DNA from 4 places in the Micromonospora yongxingensis genome. Region 2 is predicted to be linked to each of the others. Evidence: riboswitches for the same ligand, from Rfam matches in the RefSeq annotation. Region 2 holds a riboswitch; each other region holds the start of a gene.
The links. A riboswitch is a leader RNA that binds a small molecule or an ion and turns the genes downstream of it on or off. The one in region 2 is predicted to bind cyclic di-AMP.
Positions count from the first base shown of each region.

Region 1: linked by a shared signal. The riboswitch ahead of ACTWLT_RS28865 (C39 family peptidase) and the one ahead of ACTWLT_RS08575 (C40 family peptidase) in region 2 are both predicted to bind cyclic di-AMP.
Region 3: linked by a shared signal. The riboswitch ahead of ACTWLT_RS22015 (coiled-coil domain-containing protein) and the one ahead of ACTWLT_RS08575 (C40 family peptidase) in region 2 are both predicted to bind cyclic di-AMP.
Region 4: linked by a shared signal. The riboswitch ahead of ACTWLT_RS27900 (transglycosylase family protein) and the one ahead of ACTWLT_RS08575 (C40 family peptidase) in region 2 are both predicted to bind cyclic di-AMP.

Region 1 is NZ_JBQXEO010000034.1:28,647-31,822, reverse strand. It holds gene ACTWLT_RS28870 (hypothetical protein) at 1-664, shown strand, start outside; gene ACTWLT_RS28865 (C39 family peptidase) at 735-1,589, opposite strand; cyclic di-AMP (ydaO/yuaA leader) riboswitch at 1,823-1,963, opposite strand; gene ACTWLT_RS28860 (hypothetical protein) at 2,251-3,018, opposite strand; gene ACTWLT_RS28855 (hypothetical protein) at 3,145-3,176, opposite strand, start outside.
Region 2 is NZ_JBQXEO010000004.1:268,099-271,274, reverse strand. It holds gene dcd (dCTP deaminase) at 1-179, shown strand, start outside; gene ACTWLT_RS08575 (C40 family peptidase) at 239-1,216, opposite strand; cyclic di-AMP (ydaO/yuaA leader) riboswitch at 1,292-1,427, opposite strand; gene ACTWLT_RS08570 (N-acetylmuramoyl-L-alanine amidase) at 1,662-3,176, shown strand, end outside.
Region 3 is NZ_JBQXEO010000019.1:68,019-71,194, forward strand. It holds gene ACTWLT_RS22010 (carbonic anhydrase) at 1-512, shown strand, start outside; gene ACTWLT_RS22015 (coiled-coil domain-containing protein) at 568-1,587, opposite strand; cyclic di-AMP (ydaO/yuaA leader) riboswitch at 1,591-1,722, opposite strand; gene ACTWLT_RS22020 (YibE/F family protein) at 1,889-3,176, opposite strand, start outside.
Region 4 is NZ_JBQXEO010000031.1:55,884-59,059, reverse strand. It holds gene htpG (molecular chaperone HtpG) at 1-534, shown strand, start outside; gene ACTWLT_RS27905 (ThuA domain-containing protein) at 608-1,264, shown strand; cyclic di-AMP (ydaO/yuaA leader) riboswitch at 1,430-1,601, shown strand; gene ACTWLT_RS27900 (transglycosylase family protein) at 1,602-2,282, shown strand; gene ACTWLT_RS27895 (hypothetical protein) at 2,313-2,672, opposite strand; gene dinB (DNA polymerase IV) at 2,773-3,176, opposite strand, start outside.

The DNA of each region.
Region 1 (3,176 bases), on a different contig from region 2:
CGGTGCGATCGTCGCCTGGAGTGACCCGGAGCCGTGGGGCAGCACGCACAGGTGCAGCTCGCAGGCGCTCGGTGACCTCAAGAAGAAGCAGACCAACGGGATCATCTGGAACACCAGGACGCTCGGCCTCGCCGCCGGTGACATCTCGAAGTACTGGAGCGCGGGCTGGCTCAAGCCCGGCACGGCCTACGACAACGGCGCCGGGTGCACGCTCTACAAGCCGCCGAACAGCGACCCGGACAGCACCGACTACTACAAGTGGAAGCGGACCAGCGCCATCGCGGCCCGGTTCACCATCAGGGCCACCGGCACCAGCGTGTTCGCCGCGACGATGCACCTACCCCAGGAGAACCGGCAGAACGCGTGCGCCGGCGACGGCGACCGGGGCATCGCCAACAGCGGCATCCACCTCGGTGCGGACGCGACCAGCCTGCTGAACGCCTCCACGATCCGCATCGTGGGCATCGACGCGAACCGCACGGGCATCGCGTCGGGCACGCTGAGCGGGTACGGCATGACCGGCTACGGGTCGAAGGCCACCAGCGGCTCCAGCAAGATCGATTATCTCTTCGTGAAGGGCAGCGTGCAGCCGTCCGTAGTCGACCACACGGTCAGCGGGACGAAGTCCAACCACCTCGCGCTGTACGGCTTCGTCAGCTACTGATCGCACCGACGCGGACGCCGCGGGCGCCGGCCCCTCGTGGGGGACGGCGCCCGCGGCGGCTGCGCCCGGGTCAGGCGGAGTAACCCCGAGTGGCGATCCAGTTCGCCAGGTCGATCGTGGTGATCCAGTACGCCGGGTCGGCGGCGTTCGCCGAGTCGGCGATCCGCACGGTCCGGCCGTTGTCCTTGTAACCCACGACGGCGATGTAGTGGCCACCGCCGTAGGAGTGCCAGCCGCCGTTGGTGTCGGTGGCGTCGCCGACGACGTTGGCCACCACGCCGCGACCGGCGCTGATGGCCGCGACCACGTCGGCCTGGAGCTGGTCCATCTGCGCCGGGCTGGGCGTGCCGGCGAACATGCGGGTCCGGTACGGGGAGCCCTTCACCTCGGCGTTGAGCACCCGGGTGGTGTCCAGGGCGGAGTTGGTGCCCATCTCGGTGGTGCCCAGCTCGGCGCCCAGCTCGTCCTGCGTGCGGTCGATGCCGGTGGCGCTGAGGGCGTTGCGGGTGGCCGCCGGGCCACAGTTGTAGTACGTGTTCTGCGCCTGGTAGTCGTAGTCGAGCACCTTGGTCGCGGGCGGCTTCGGCGGCTGCGGCTTACGGGTCAGGTCCGGGTTGCCGCTGGCCTTGGCGGCGGGCGACGCGGCGCTGGTGGCCGGCACGGGAGCGGTGGTGGTCGGCGCGGAACTGGCCGAGGGGGACGCGTCGCGCGCGTCGCCACGGGAGGCAGCGGTGTCGCTGCGCATCTCGGCGACCGTGGTCGCGGTGTGCTGGGTGGCCGGGGCGTCGTCGGTGCCGGCGAGCAGGGCGCCACCGGTGGTGGCGATCGCGAGGGCCGCGGCGGAGGCGGCGACGATCTGGTACGGGCGCTCGCTGGTGAGGCGGCGGAGCTGACGCTGCAGGGTGTGCTTCACGGGGTCCTCCACGGATCAGGGGGAGAGCGGCACACCGGGGCCGGACCGGTATCCGGGCAGGCGCCAACGCGCGGACCGTGGTCCGCGGATGATGAACCGCTCAGGGGATGGCCCGGCGTGGCCGGGCGGAAGAGGCGGTGACCCGGGGGGTCAGCTCACCGTCACAAGACGGATGGGCGGGGGCACCGCGGCGCCGTGGAGGCGGGGGAACAACCGAGGGGTGGAGAGTTGCTGCACGAGGATGGAACTCCTTCCGACACCGCCTACCGGGTTAGCTGACGGATTCGGGCGGGAAGATCGCCCTACCGCGGCCGTGGCTCGCGGATTCACCCCGGACTTGCTGGTGGGTCCCCGGTTCGTTGATCACGATTAAGCGGGTCGGCGCGGCGTCGCCTCTTGCGAACGGTTACCGCACCGGACGGGACGACACTACTGGTCGTGTTCCCACCCTGCCAAGCCAGGTTCACCTGCGTAAACCTGAAATGGCGCAGCAATTTCTGCGCGTATTGCCACTGACGCGACTCGATGGGACAACCGGTTACGGAGGCGCCTGCGGGCGGGAACCGGACAGGCCGGTGACAACGGCGCCGGATTCGCGGGAACAATCGCGCCGATCGCGCCGTGCGCCCGGTTCCGAGCGGGTGTGACCGGGCTCACGTCCCTAATCGACGACTCAGCCGACCCGGGCCGGACGCCACCGCGTCACGGCCGCCGGACGCAGCGCCGCGGTCATCGTGCGACGTGCCGGTAGCGTGTTCGGGCGCAGCCGGGCCGCCGCCGCGTACGCCTCCTCGGCGAGCGCCCGGGCCGAGGCCGCGGCCAGTTCCGCGTCCCGCCACGCCGACCGTTCCCGCCCGGCCGCGGCCCGGTAGTCGGCCAGCCGCGCGTCCCGGACCGCCCGGCTCAGCAGCGCCTCCTGCTCGACGGGGTGCCGGCGGGGATCCCAGCCGTTGCGGTGCGCGAAGACGTCACCGAGCTGCCGCATGGACAGGTCACCGCGCCAGTGCGCCTCCATCGCCGCACGATGCAGATAGCGCTCCCGGGCGGCGTACTCGGCGGGGGTGCGCGGCGTACGCGGGGTGGGCAGCGCGCCGGCCCCGTCGAACCGGCGGGCGGCGGTGTCCGCCTCGTCGTACCTGGCCCAGGCCTGCTCCACCTCTTCCTGAGCGGTCAGCCAGTCGGTGCGCCGCCGGCGGGCGGTCTGCGCAGCCCCGGCAGCGGCGACGGCGACCTCCTCGGCGTACCGGCGCAGGTCGGCGGCCTCGGCCTCGGCCACCTCCCGGGCGCTTGGCGCCGGCGCCGGGTCCACCGCCGGCTGGTCCCGCTCCGGGCGGGCGACGAGCACGGCGAGCACGGTGAGAGCGAGCAGGAACAGGGCTGACCAGATGGCGGCGGCCTGCGGCACCTCGGTCAGGAAATGGTGGAAGACGACGGTCTCCATGGTCGGCACCTCGCGGAGAGAGTGATGCGATGAGGATCCGCACGGGCCACCGGCGGCGGGCCACGGGTCGGCGGGGTGCGGAGCGGATGAGTCGACAGGTGCGGCGGCGGGACGCGTCCCGGTGGCTCAGCGTGCGGGTGGGGCCCGGGGCGCCCGGC
Region 2 (3,176 bases):
CGAATCTGCCGATCACCCTCTGGCCGGGCATGAAGATCGGGCAGCTCTGCATCTTCCGGCTCTCCTCGCCGGCCGAGCACCCGTACGGCTCGGTGGTCTACGGCTCCCGGTACCAGGGCCAGCGGGGGCCCACTCCGAGCCGCGCCTGGCAGCACTGGCGCACCTGGCCGACGCGCTGACCCGGTAACGACGAGGGCCCGCCGCGACGAATCGCGACGGGCCCTCCGGTCATCCGGGATCAGCCCGGGCGGCCGTAGCTGTGGATCGGGCCGTCGTCGACCTTCTTCATCTTGATGGGTTGGCCGGCCTGCGAGGCGTGCACGACCCAGCCGTTGCCCACGTACATGCCGACGTGGTGGATGTCGCTGTAGTAGAAGACCAGGTCACCGGCGCGCAGGTCGGCCCTGCTGACGTCCTTGGTCACCCGGCTCTGCTGGGCGGCGTTGTGCGGCAGCGAAACCCCGGCCTTGGCCCAGGCGGCCAGCATCAGGCCGGAGCAGTCGTACGAGTTCGGGCCCTCGGCGCCCCACACGTAGGGCTTGCCGATCTGCGCGCAGGCGAACTTGACGGCCACGCCGGCACCGCCGCCCGGGTAGCTGGCCGGGCAGGGCGCCGGACGCAGCGGGCCGCCACCACCGTTGCCGTACACCTTGAGGCGCAGCTTCTGCAGCCGGTCGATCTCCTCGTTGATCTGCTTCTTCTTGGCCGCCAGCTGGGCTTCGGTCCGGGTCAGCTGGGTCACCATCTCGTCCAGCGGCGCCTTCTGCCGGGCCAGCTCGTCGCGCAGGTCGGCGACCTGCGCGACGTCCTCCTGCTGGTTGTGCGCGAACCGGTCGAGCATCTCGAGCTGCCCGACCACCTCGCTCGGCGACCGGCTGCCCAACACGGCGTTGACGGTGGAGACGGCCTCACCCTTGTAGGCGCGGACGGCGAGCGCGCTGACCTTGTCCATCGCCGCGTCGACCTGGCGTTCCAGCGGGGCGATCCGGGCGGCGAGCGCGTCGGCCTGCCTGCGCTTGGCGGCCAGGTCGGTGCGGGTGGCGTTGTGCCGTTCGATGATCGGTTCGAGTTTGTTCCAGTCGGCGTCGATCTGGCGCTCGATCTCGGCGACGGACGGGTCCGCGTGGGCCGCGGTCGCGCTGCCGGTCAGGACGACGGCGACGCCGACCAGTGCGGCGAGGGCGGTGGTGAAGCGGGACCAGCGTGGGCGCGGCACGATCGACGTCAGGCCGGCTGACGCCGACCGTTCGGACGACGGCCGCGGGGCATGGTGAGCCACCGGGTTCCGTACTCCTTCTTCCTGACCGCCTACCGGGTTAGCTGACGGGTTCGGGCGGGAAGTTGGCGCCCTACCGCAGTGGTTGCGGATTCACCCCGGAAAACCTGGGTCCCCGGTTCGCTCGGAAGCGACTCGGCGGTGTCGGTCCGTTACCGCCCGGGCTGGGTGGACCTGCTGTCGGGCCGACGAATGACCAGAGTAGAGACGGCTGTTACCGATCCGCAACCCGCGCGGCCGTGACACTCCGTACCGATCCGACGGGATCACCCACCGTGGCCGGAGATTTGTTTCCTATCGCGCCGATATTCGGAAAGATATTGACGCGGACTCCCGGACGGCGCGAAGGTGACCTCACGTGTACTCGCTATATCTAGGGGGTTCGATGCACCATCCAACCCTGTCGACCGGCCGGCGCGCGCTGCTCGCCGCCACCGTGGTCGCCGCCCTGACCGCCGTACCACTACCCGGGCCGGCCACCGCCGCGCCCACCGCCGACCGCCAGCAGCAGTACGCCGCCGCAGCCGCCGAGTACGGCGTTCCGGAAAGCATCCTGCTCGGCGTCTCGTATCTGGAGTCCCGGTGGGACACCCATCCCGGCACCCCCAGCACCAGTGGCGGCTACGGGCCGCTGCACCTGACCGACGCCGCCCACGTCACCACGCTGCCCGCCGGTGGCCACGTCGACGAGGGCGAGGACCCGCGCGGCGACGAGTCCCGGCCGCTGACCGTCACCGCGCCCACGGTGACGGGATCGCGGCAGGCCCCGCCCGCGGCGGCGGCGCTGCAGACCCTCCAGGCAGCGGCGAGCCTCGTCGGAGTCGGCACGGAGACGCTCCGCTCCGATCCGGCCGCCAACATCCGCGGCGGGGCCGCGCTGCTCTCCTCGTACCAGAGGGATCTCGGCGGCCCGGTCGGCGCGGTGAGTGACCCCGGGGCCTGGTACGGCGCGGTGGCCCGGTACTCCGGCGCCGACACCGAGGACGCCGCGGCGGCCTTCGCCGACGAGGTGTACGACCAGATCCGCGTCGGCGCGAGCCGGCGGACCGACGACGGCCACCAGGTCACCCTGACCGCCCAGGCGGTCAACCCGGACGCCAGCGCGCTGCACCGGCTCGGGCTGCGGCGGACGGAACGGCCCGACGGGCTGGAGTGCCCGGTCCGCCTCGCCTGCGAGTGGATTCCCGCCCCGTACGAGAAGTACGGGCCGGGTGCCGGCGACTACGGCAACCACGACCTGGGCAACCGCCCGGCACAGCAGAAGATCGAGTACATCGTCATCCACGACACCGAGGGCTACTTCGCGCCCAGCGTCGACCTGGTCAAGCAGGCGGACTACCTGGGCTGGCACTACACGCTGCGCTCGGTCGACGGCTACGTGGCCCAGCACGTCAAGACCAAGGACGTCGGCTGGCAGGCCGGCAACTGGTACGTCAACGCCAAGTCCGTCGGCATCGAGCACGAGGGCTTCGCCGGCCAGGGCACCTGGTACACCGAGGCGATGTACCGCACCTCGGCCAAGCTGGTGCGGCACCTGGCGACGAAGCTCAACATCCCGCTGGACCGCCAGCACATCATCGGCCACGACAACGTGCCCGGCACCATCGCGGGGAACGTCCGCGGCATGCACTGGGACCCGGGCCCCTACTGGGACTGGTCGCACTACTTCGACCTGATGAAGGCGCCGTTCCGGACCATCGGCACGGCCCGCACCGGCCTGGTCACCATCGACCCGGACTTCGCCACCAACCGGCCCGCCTTCCACGGCTGCAACCAGCAGCCGCCGGGCGTACCGACTCCGGTGCCGCCGGCCGCGCCGTGCCCGTCGCGCGGTTCGTCGGCGGTGATCCTGCACAGCGCGCCGAATCACGACGCACCACTGGTCAACGACATCGCCCTG
Region 3 (3,176 bases), on a different contig from region 2:
TAGGCTGCTCCGACTCCCGGTTGGCCGCCGAGATCATCTTCGACCGGGGTCTGGGCGACCTCTTCGTGGTCCGCACGGCCGGGCACACGGCCGGCCCCGAGGTCCTGGGCAGCGTGGAGTACGCCGTGACCGTGCTCGGCACCCCGCTGGTGGTGGTGCTCGGCCACGACTCGTGCGGTGCGGTCCAGGCGGCCCGGGAAGCGGTCACCACCGGCACGTCGCCCCAGGGGCACCTGGGTGCCGTGGTCGACGCCGTGCTGCCCAGTCTTCGCCGCGCCGCCGCCGACGGGATCGACGACATCGACGGCATCGTCGACGTCCACATCGCACAGACCGTCGAGACGCTGCTGGCCCAGTCGCCCGTGCTGGCGGACGAGGTGGTGCGGGGCCGGTGCGCGGTCGTGGGGATGTCGTACCGGCTCGCCGCCGGAGCGGTGCGCCCGGTGACCGCGGTGCCGGCCGGCACCACGCCGCTCGACGTGCCGACCGCACCCGGTCCGGCCGCCGCCTGACGCGACGAGGGCCGCCCCGCGACGCGGGACGGCCCTTCGACGTTCTGCACGCGGGTCAGAGCATCGACATGTGTACGTGGTCGGTGTGGTTCGACGGCCCGCTGTACGACTTCCAGCCGGTCGCCGGGAACCAGATCTGCCGGTTCCAGATCACGTAGTAGATGCCGAGTCGGTCGGCGTTGCGGATGAGGAACGCGGCCACGTTGTTGCCGTACGTCCGGGTGTCCTCGTTGTGCCAGGGGCTGAAGCCGCTCTTCTGCAACGACCAGTCGCAGGCGCGACCCTTCGGGTGCTCCCACGGCCCGCCGGAGCGGTAGCAGCCGACGAACCGGTTGAAGCCGGCCCGCTTGACCTCCTTGTACGCGTGCAGCGTGCGCGGCGTGACGCAGCCGGAGGTGGTGGGGTCGTTCTCGCTGCACGACTCGGACTTCCAGTCACCGTCGGCGGTCCGGCCCGGGCCGAGCCGGGCGACCGGCGAGGTCGCCGACACCAGCCCGCCGGTGAAACCCTTCCCACCGACCAGGGCGAGCGCCTTGTCGGCGTCGCGCTTCTCCTTCGCCATGAGGGCCGTCTGCTTCTGCTGCTCGCGGACCTCCGCGTCGAGGGCCAGCTTGGCCTGCTCGGCGCGCGACTTCACCGCGTTGACCTCGGAGAGCTTCTTCTCGTTGACCATGTTCATCTCGTCGAGCACCGCCGCGCGCTGGACGAACGAGTCCGGGGCGTCGCTCTCCAGCAACATCGCGATGGCGCCGATCCGGCCGGTCCGGTACGACTGGGAGGCGATCTGCCCGACCTGGGGGGCCAGCGCCTCCAGCTCGGCATTGGCCTTGTCGACCTCCAGCGCCAGCTCCAGCTGCCGCTTCTTGGACTTGTCCAGTTTGGACTTGGCGGCTGAGTAGTCGCGGTTGGCCTTCTCGATGACGTCGTTGAGCAGCTTGGGCTCGCCGTCCTCCTCGTGCCCGGACGGGGTGGGCGTCGTCGGGGCGGCGTGGGCCGGGAGGGGGCCGGCGAGCACGGTCAGTGCGGCGATCACGGCCACCACGGGCGTCAACCAGCGGCGTAGGGGTGCCGTCACAGTATTCCCTTCCGTCGACCGCCGACCGGGTTAGCTGACGGGTTCGGGGCGGAAGTGGCCCCTACCGCTGACGCGGATTCACCCCACATACCTGGGTCCCCGGCTCGCCGGCTGGCGATTGGGCGGTGGCACCGCAGGCGCTGCGTCGCGCCTTCGGCGGTGACCGGCAGCGAGGTTACCCGAGAGGCGACCGGCTGAGCTACGTCCTGATGCCGACTAAAAGCGTCATTTCGCCATGGCGTTGAGTGACCAGTGACGCGGTTCTCAGGGCGGATGCCCCACCTCGTCACGCTGAGGAGTGTCACCATGCCGTATCCGTGCTCCTGTCGGGCTCGGGCCACCGGTCGGTGGCGGTGGATGGGGGTGTGGCCCCCGCCGGATCCGGTCCGGTCGGGTCCTGTCGACCCGTGCGGGGGGAGCTGAGTGCCGCCAGTGCCTCCGCGCGATCGGGCCTGGGTCGTCCGGCGGGCGGGTCGGCGACCGGGGTGTTACCGGCCGCGCCGGCCGCGGTCACCACGGCGGCCAGGCCGGTGGTCAGCGGTACGGCGGCGATCAGGCCGAGCGTGGCGACCGCGCTGCGGACGATCTCCTGTGCGAGGAACTCGCTGGTGAGGATCTGTTCGATCGGCCGCGTGTCGGCGGTCAGCAGGAGCAGCAGCGGCAGCGAGGCGCCCGCGTACGCCAGCACGATGGTGTTGACGGTGGAGGCGATGTGCGCCCGGCCCACCCGGGTGGCCGCCCGGTAGAGCTGCAACCGGGTCAGCCCCGGGTTGGCGTTCGCCAGCTCGGTGACGGTGGCCGCCTGGGTGACCGTCACGTCGTCGAGCACCCCGAGCGAGCCGATGATGATCCCGGCGAGCAGCAGGCCGTGCAGATCGACGTTGGCCTGGAACATCGACAGGGTGGTGGCGTCCTCGCTGCCGAAGCCGGTGAGGTGGGTGGCGGCGGTGGCGATGGTGGCGAGCACGCCGGTCAGCACCAGGCTGCCCAGGGTGCCGAGCACCGCGACCGAGGTCTGCGCGGTGACCCCGTGCGTCAGGTAGAGCACCACGAACATGATCAGGGCGGCACCGACCACCGCCACCAGCAGGGGTGATCGGCCGGCGCCGATCCCCGGCAGCACGAAGGTGAGCAGGATGGCGAAGCTGGCGGCCAGCCCGCCCAGCGCGGCCAGGCCCCGCCACCTGCCGAACGCGACGATCGCGGCGGCGAACACCACCGCCAGCCAGATCAGTGACGTGCCGCGCTGGTGCTCGGCGATGTTCCAACTGCTGGCGGTCGGATCGGTGGGATCGGTCAGCTCGACCAGGACGATCTCGTCGCCGACCTCGACGCGCGGTGCGCCCGGTCCGTCCGGCACCGGGGTCTGGACCTGCTGGCCGGCGGCCGGCCCGTCGGCCACCCGGATATCGACCGTGCCGCACGGCCCGTCCCCGACATCCGGGGTGCCCTCCGGGCCCGGTGCCGCCGGCGGGCACGGCTCGGTCACCACGCGGGTGACGGTGCCGTGGTAGCGCGGCACGTCGGTGCCGGCGGAGGTCTGCGGTGACCCGTCGCGTGGCCAGAGCACCACCGCGGCGAGCACGGTG
Region 4 (3,176 bases), on a different contig from region 2:
GAGGTGCTGCTGCTCACCGACCAGGTCGACGAGGTGTGGGTCGAGCGGGTCGGCCAGTACGACGGCCGCCCGCTGCGCTCGATCGCCAAGGGCGAGGTCGACCTGGACAGCGACGAGGAGAAGCAGCAGGCCGAGGCCGAGCGTGAGCAGCAGCGGCAGGAGTTCGCCGCTCTGCTCGACTGGCTGGGCACCACGCTGGCCGACAGCGTCCGCGAGGTCCGCCTCTCGTCGCGGCTGACCACCTCACCGGCCTGCGTGGTCGGCGACGCGCACGATCTCACCCCGACCCTGGAGAAGATGTACCGGGCGATGGGGCACGAGATTCCCACCACGAAGCGGATCCTGGAGATCAACGCGGGTCACCCCCTGGTCGCGGGGCTGCGCAAGGCCCACGAGCAGGGCACCGACCCGGCGGCGCTGACCGAGACCGCCGAGCTGCTGTACGGCCTGGCGGTGCTCGCCGAGGGCGGCGAGCTGACCGACCCCGCCCGGTTCACCCGGGTGCTCGCCGACCGGCTGGCCCGCACCCTGTAACCGATCGACCCCACCGGCCGGCGGGTGCCCGATCAGCGGGGCCCCGCCGGCCGGTCCGGCACCGGGAGAGGTCATGCCTGACGACACCGTGATCTTCAGCGGGGAGGGTCCGCACGCCGACCCCTGGCACCGGCTGGCCGAGACAAGTGCCGCGATCGGCGACCTGATCGGCGGCCCGGTGACGACCGTGACATCCGTCGACCGGCTTACCACCGCCCTGGACGGTGCCCGCCTGCTGGTGGTCAACGCCAGCGCCGACCGGTCGACCCCGATCCGCGAGGACGAGGACTTCGCCCGCGTCCTCGACGGCTTCCTGGGCCGCGGTGGCAGCCTGCTCGCCACCCACAGCGCCACGCTGGCCTTCCCCGGTCTGCCGCGCTGGCGGTCGACGATCGGCGCCGCGTGGGAGCACGGCCGGACCTTCCACCCTCCGATCGGCCCGAGCCGCATCCGGCGTACCCGCGTCGAGCATCCGATCACCATCGGCCTCGGTGACATCGAGGTCCACGACGAGCGCTACACCGACCTGGCGCTGGTCGAGAGCGCCGACATCGTGCCCCTCTACGTGCACGACGAGGGCGGCGCCACGCACCCGCTCGTCTGGGCACGCACCGCCGGGACCAGCCGGATCGTCTACAGCGCCCTCGGTCACGACGTGCGGTCGTACGAGTCGTCGGGGCATGTCGAGCTGCTCGGCCGGATCGCGGCCTGGCTGCGCCACGAGACCTGACCACCCCCTGATCGGAAGCGGTCCACGATGGTCGGTGCACAGTCTCCGACGGCCCGCAACCGCTGCGCGGGACTCCCCGCGTGAGCCGGTGAAGAAGTTCACAGGGGGTGGGCGACCGTCACCGACCGTGCCTAACGTCGGTCGGGTCCGCCACAGCGGACACCGCGACCGGTAACGCCAAATCCTGCCCCCGGTCGTCGGAACCCAGTCACCCGGGCAGGAGCGGGGGACCCAACGTTCCTCGGTGCACGTCACCTCGGGGTGAAGCCGCCACCGCGCGGCCGGGCTCCTCGGCCCGAACCCGACAGCTCACCTCGCCGGCGTGGAGGAAGCTCACATGACGTCTGACTACACCCCCCGTCATCGACGGGTCACCACCCGCCGCGTCGCCGTCGGCACCCTGGCCGTCGGCGCGGTCACCGGCGCCGTCGCCCTCTTCGGCCCGGCCGCACCGGCCCAGGCCGGGGTCAACTGGGACGCGATCGCCCAGTGCGAGTCCAGCGGCAACTGGCACATCAACACCGGCAACGGCTACTACGGCGGGCTGCAGTTCTCGCAGAGCACCTGGGCCGGCTACGGCGGCAAGAAGTACGCGGCCCGCGCCGACCTGGCCAGCCGCGGCGAGCAGATCGCCATCGCCGAGAAGGTGCTCGACGGGCAGGGCATCGGCGCCTGGCCCACCTGCGGCAAGAAGGGCGGCTCGTCGGGCGGCGGCTCCGCCAGCAAGTCGTCGACGAAGTCCACCGCGAAGTCCTCGAAGCCGACCTCGAAGTCCGGCTCGACGGCCAAGCCGAAGGAGCGGTCGTCGCGCGGCGAGCAGCCGGCGACCCGCAACCACCAGCGCACCGCGCCGGTGACGGGCGGCGAGACGTACCTGGTCAAGCCGGGCGACACCCTCTCGGAGATCGCCGAGACCAACCGGGTGTCCGGCGGCTGGCAGGCCCTGTACGAGGCCAACCGGCAGCTGATCGGCGCCGACCCGGGTCTGATCTTCCCGGGTCAGCGGCTCTCTCTCTGACGCCCGCCGGCGTGTGTCGAGCAGGTGGCGTCAGGCCGCCGCGACGGCCGCCTGCGAACGCGCCGACTCCGAACCAGACCAGGCCCGCCGCGCGGCGGGAACATCCTCCGCCGGCCGCTGGGCGCGGGGCGTTTCCCCCTCGCCCTGCTCGGATGTGACTGTGGACGATGTGTCGGCCGCGCCACGGGCCAGCCGGAGCGACTGTTCCGCACTGCCACGCGCAGCGCACGGCCACGTCTGGCCGGCGCAGAGCAGATTGCGGCAGGCGCCGTCCTCGTCCGGCTCGTGCGCGCTCAGCACGTCCATGGCGAGCTGCCAGAGCAGCGGGTCGGTCACGTCGGCGGGGCGCTGCGCACGCCGGCTCGGACGGTTGCTGGTGTCGTCGGACATGGTGGTCCCCCCTGTCAGGCTGATCCCCACAACGTCACCACTCCCGCCGCCCTCAAACCCCACAACCGCTGTGACGTGCACCGCTGCGCCTGGTGCCTCCTCAGTCCGGCAGCAGCGGCATCTCGACGCCCGGCTCCCTGCCCAGCAGCACCGCCCGGGTCAGCGCCGCCGATCCGAACCGGTCACGGACCGCGTCCACCGCGGCATCCAGCTCGGCGCCGGGGTCGCGGTGGAACGGCAGCTCCGGCTGGACCGGGTTGTCGTCCAGGTTGCCCACCGAGACGCCGACCAGCGTGATGCCCCGACGATCGATCTCGGGCAGGGCCGCCCGCAGCAGCGCCCGCGCGGCGGCGAGCAGCGGGCCGGTGTCCGCGGTCGCCTTGCCCACGGTGTGCGATCGGGTCGCCCGCGTGTAGTCGCCGAAGCGCAGCCGCAACACCACCGTGCGCCCGGAGCGCCCGGCGGCCCGCATCCGTCGGGTGACCCGGTCGACCAGGCCGGCCA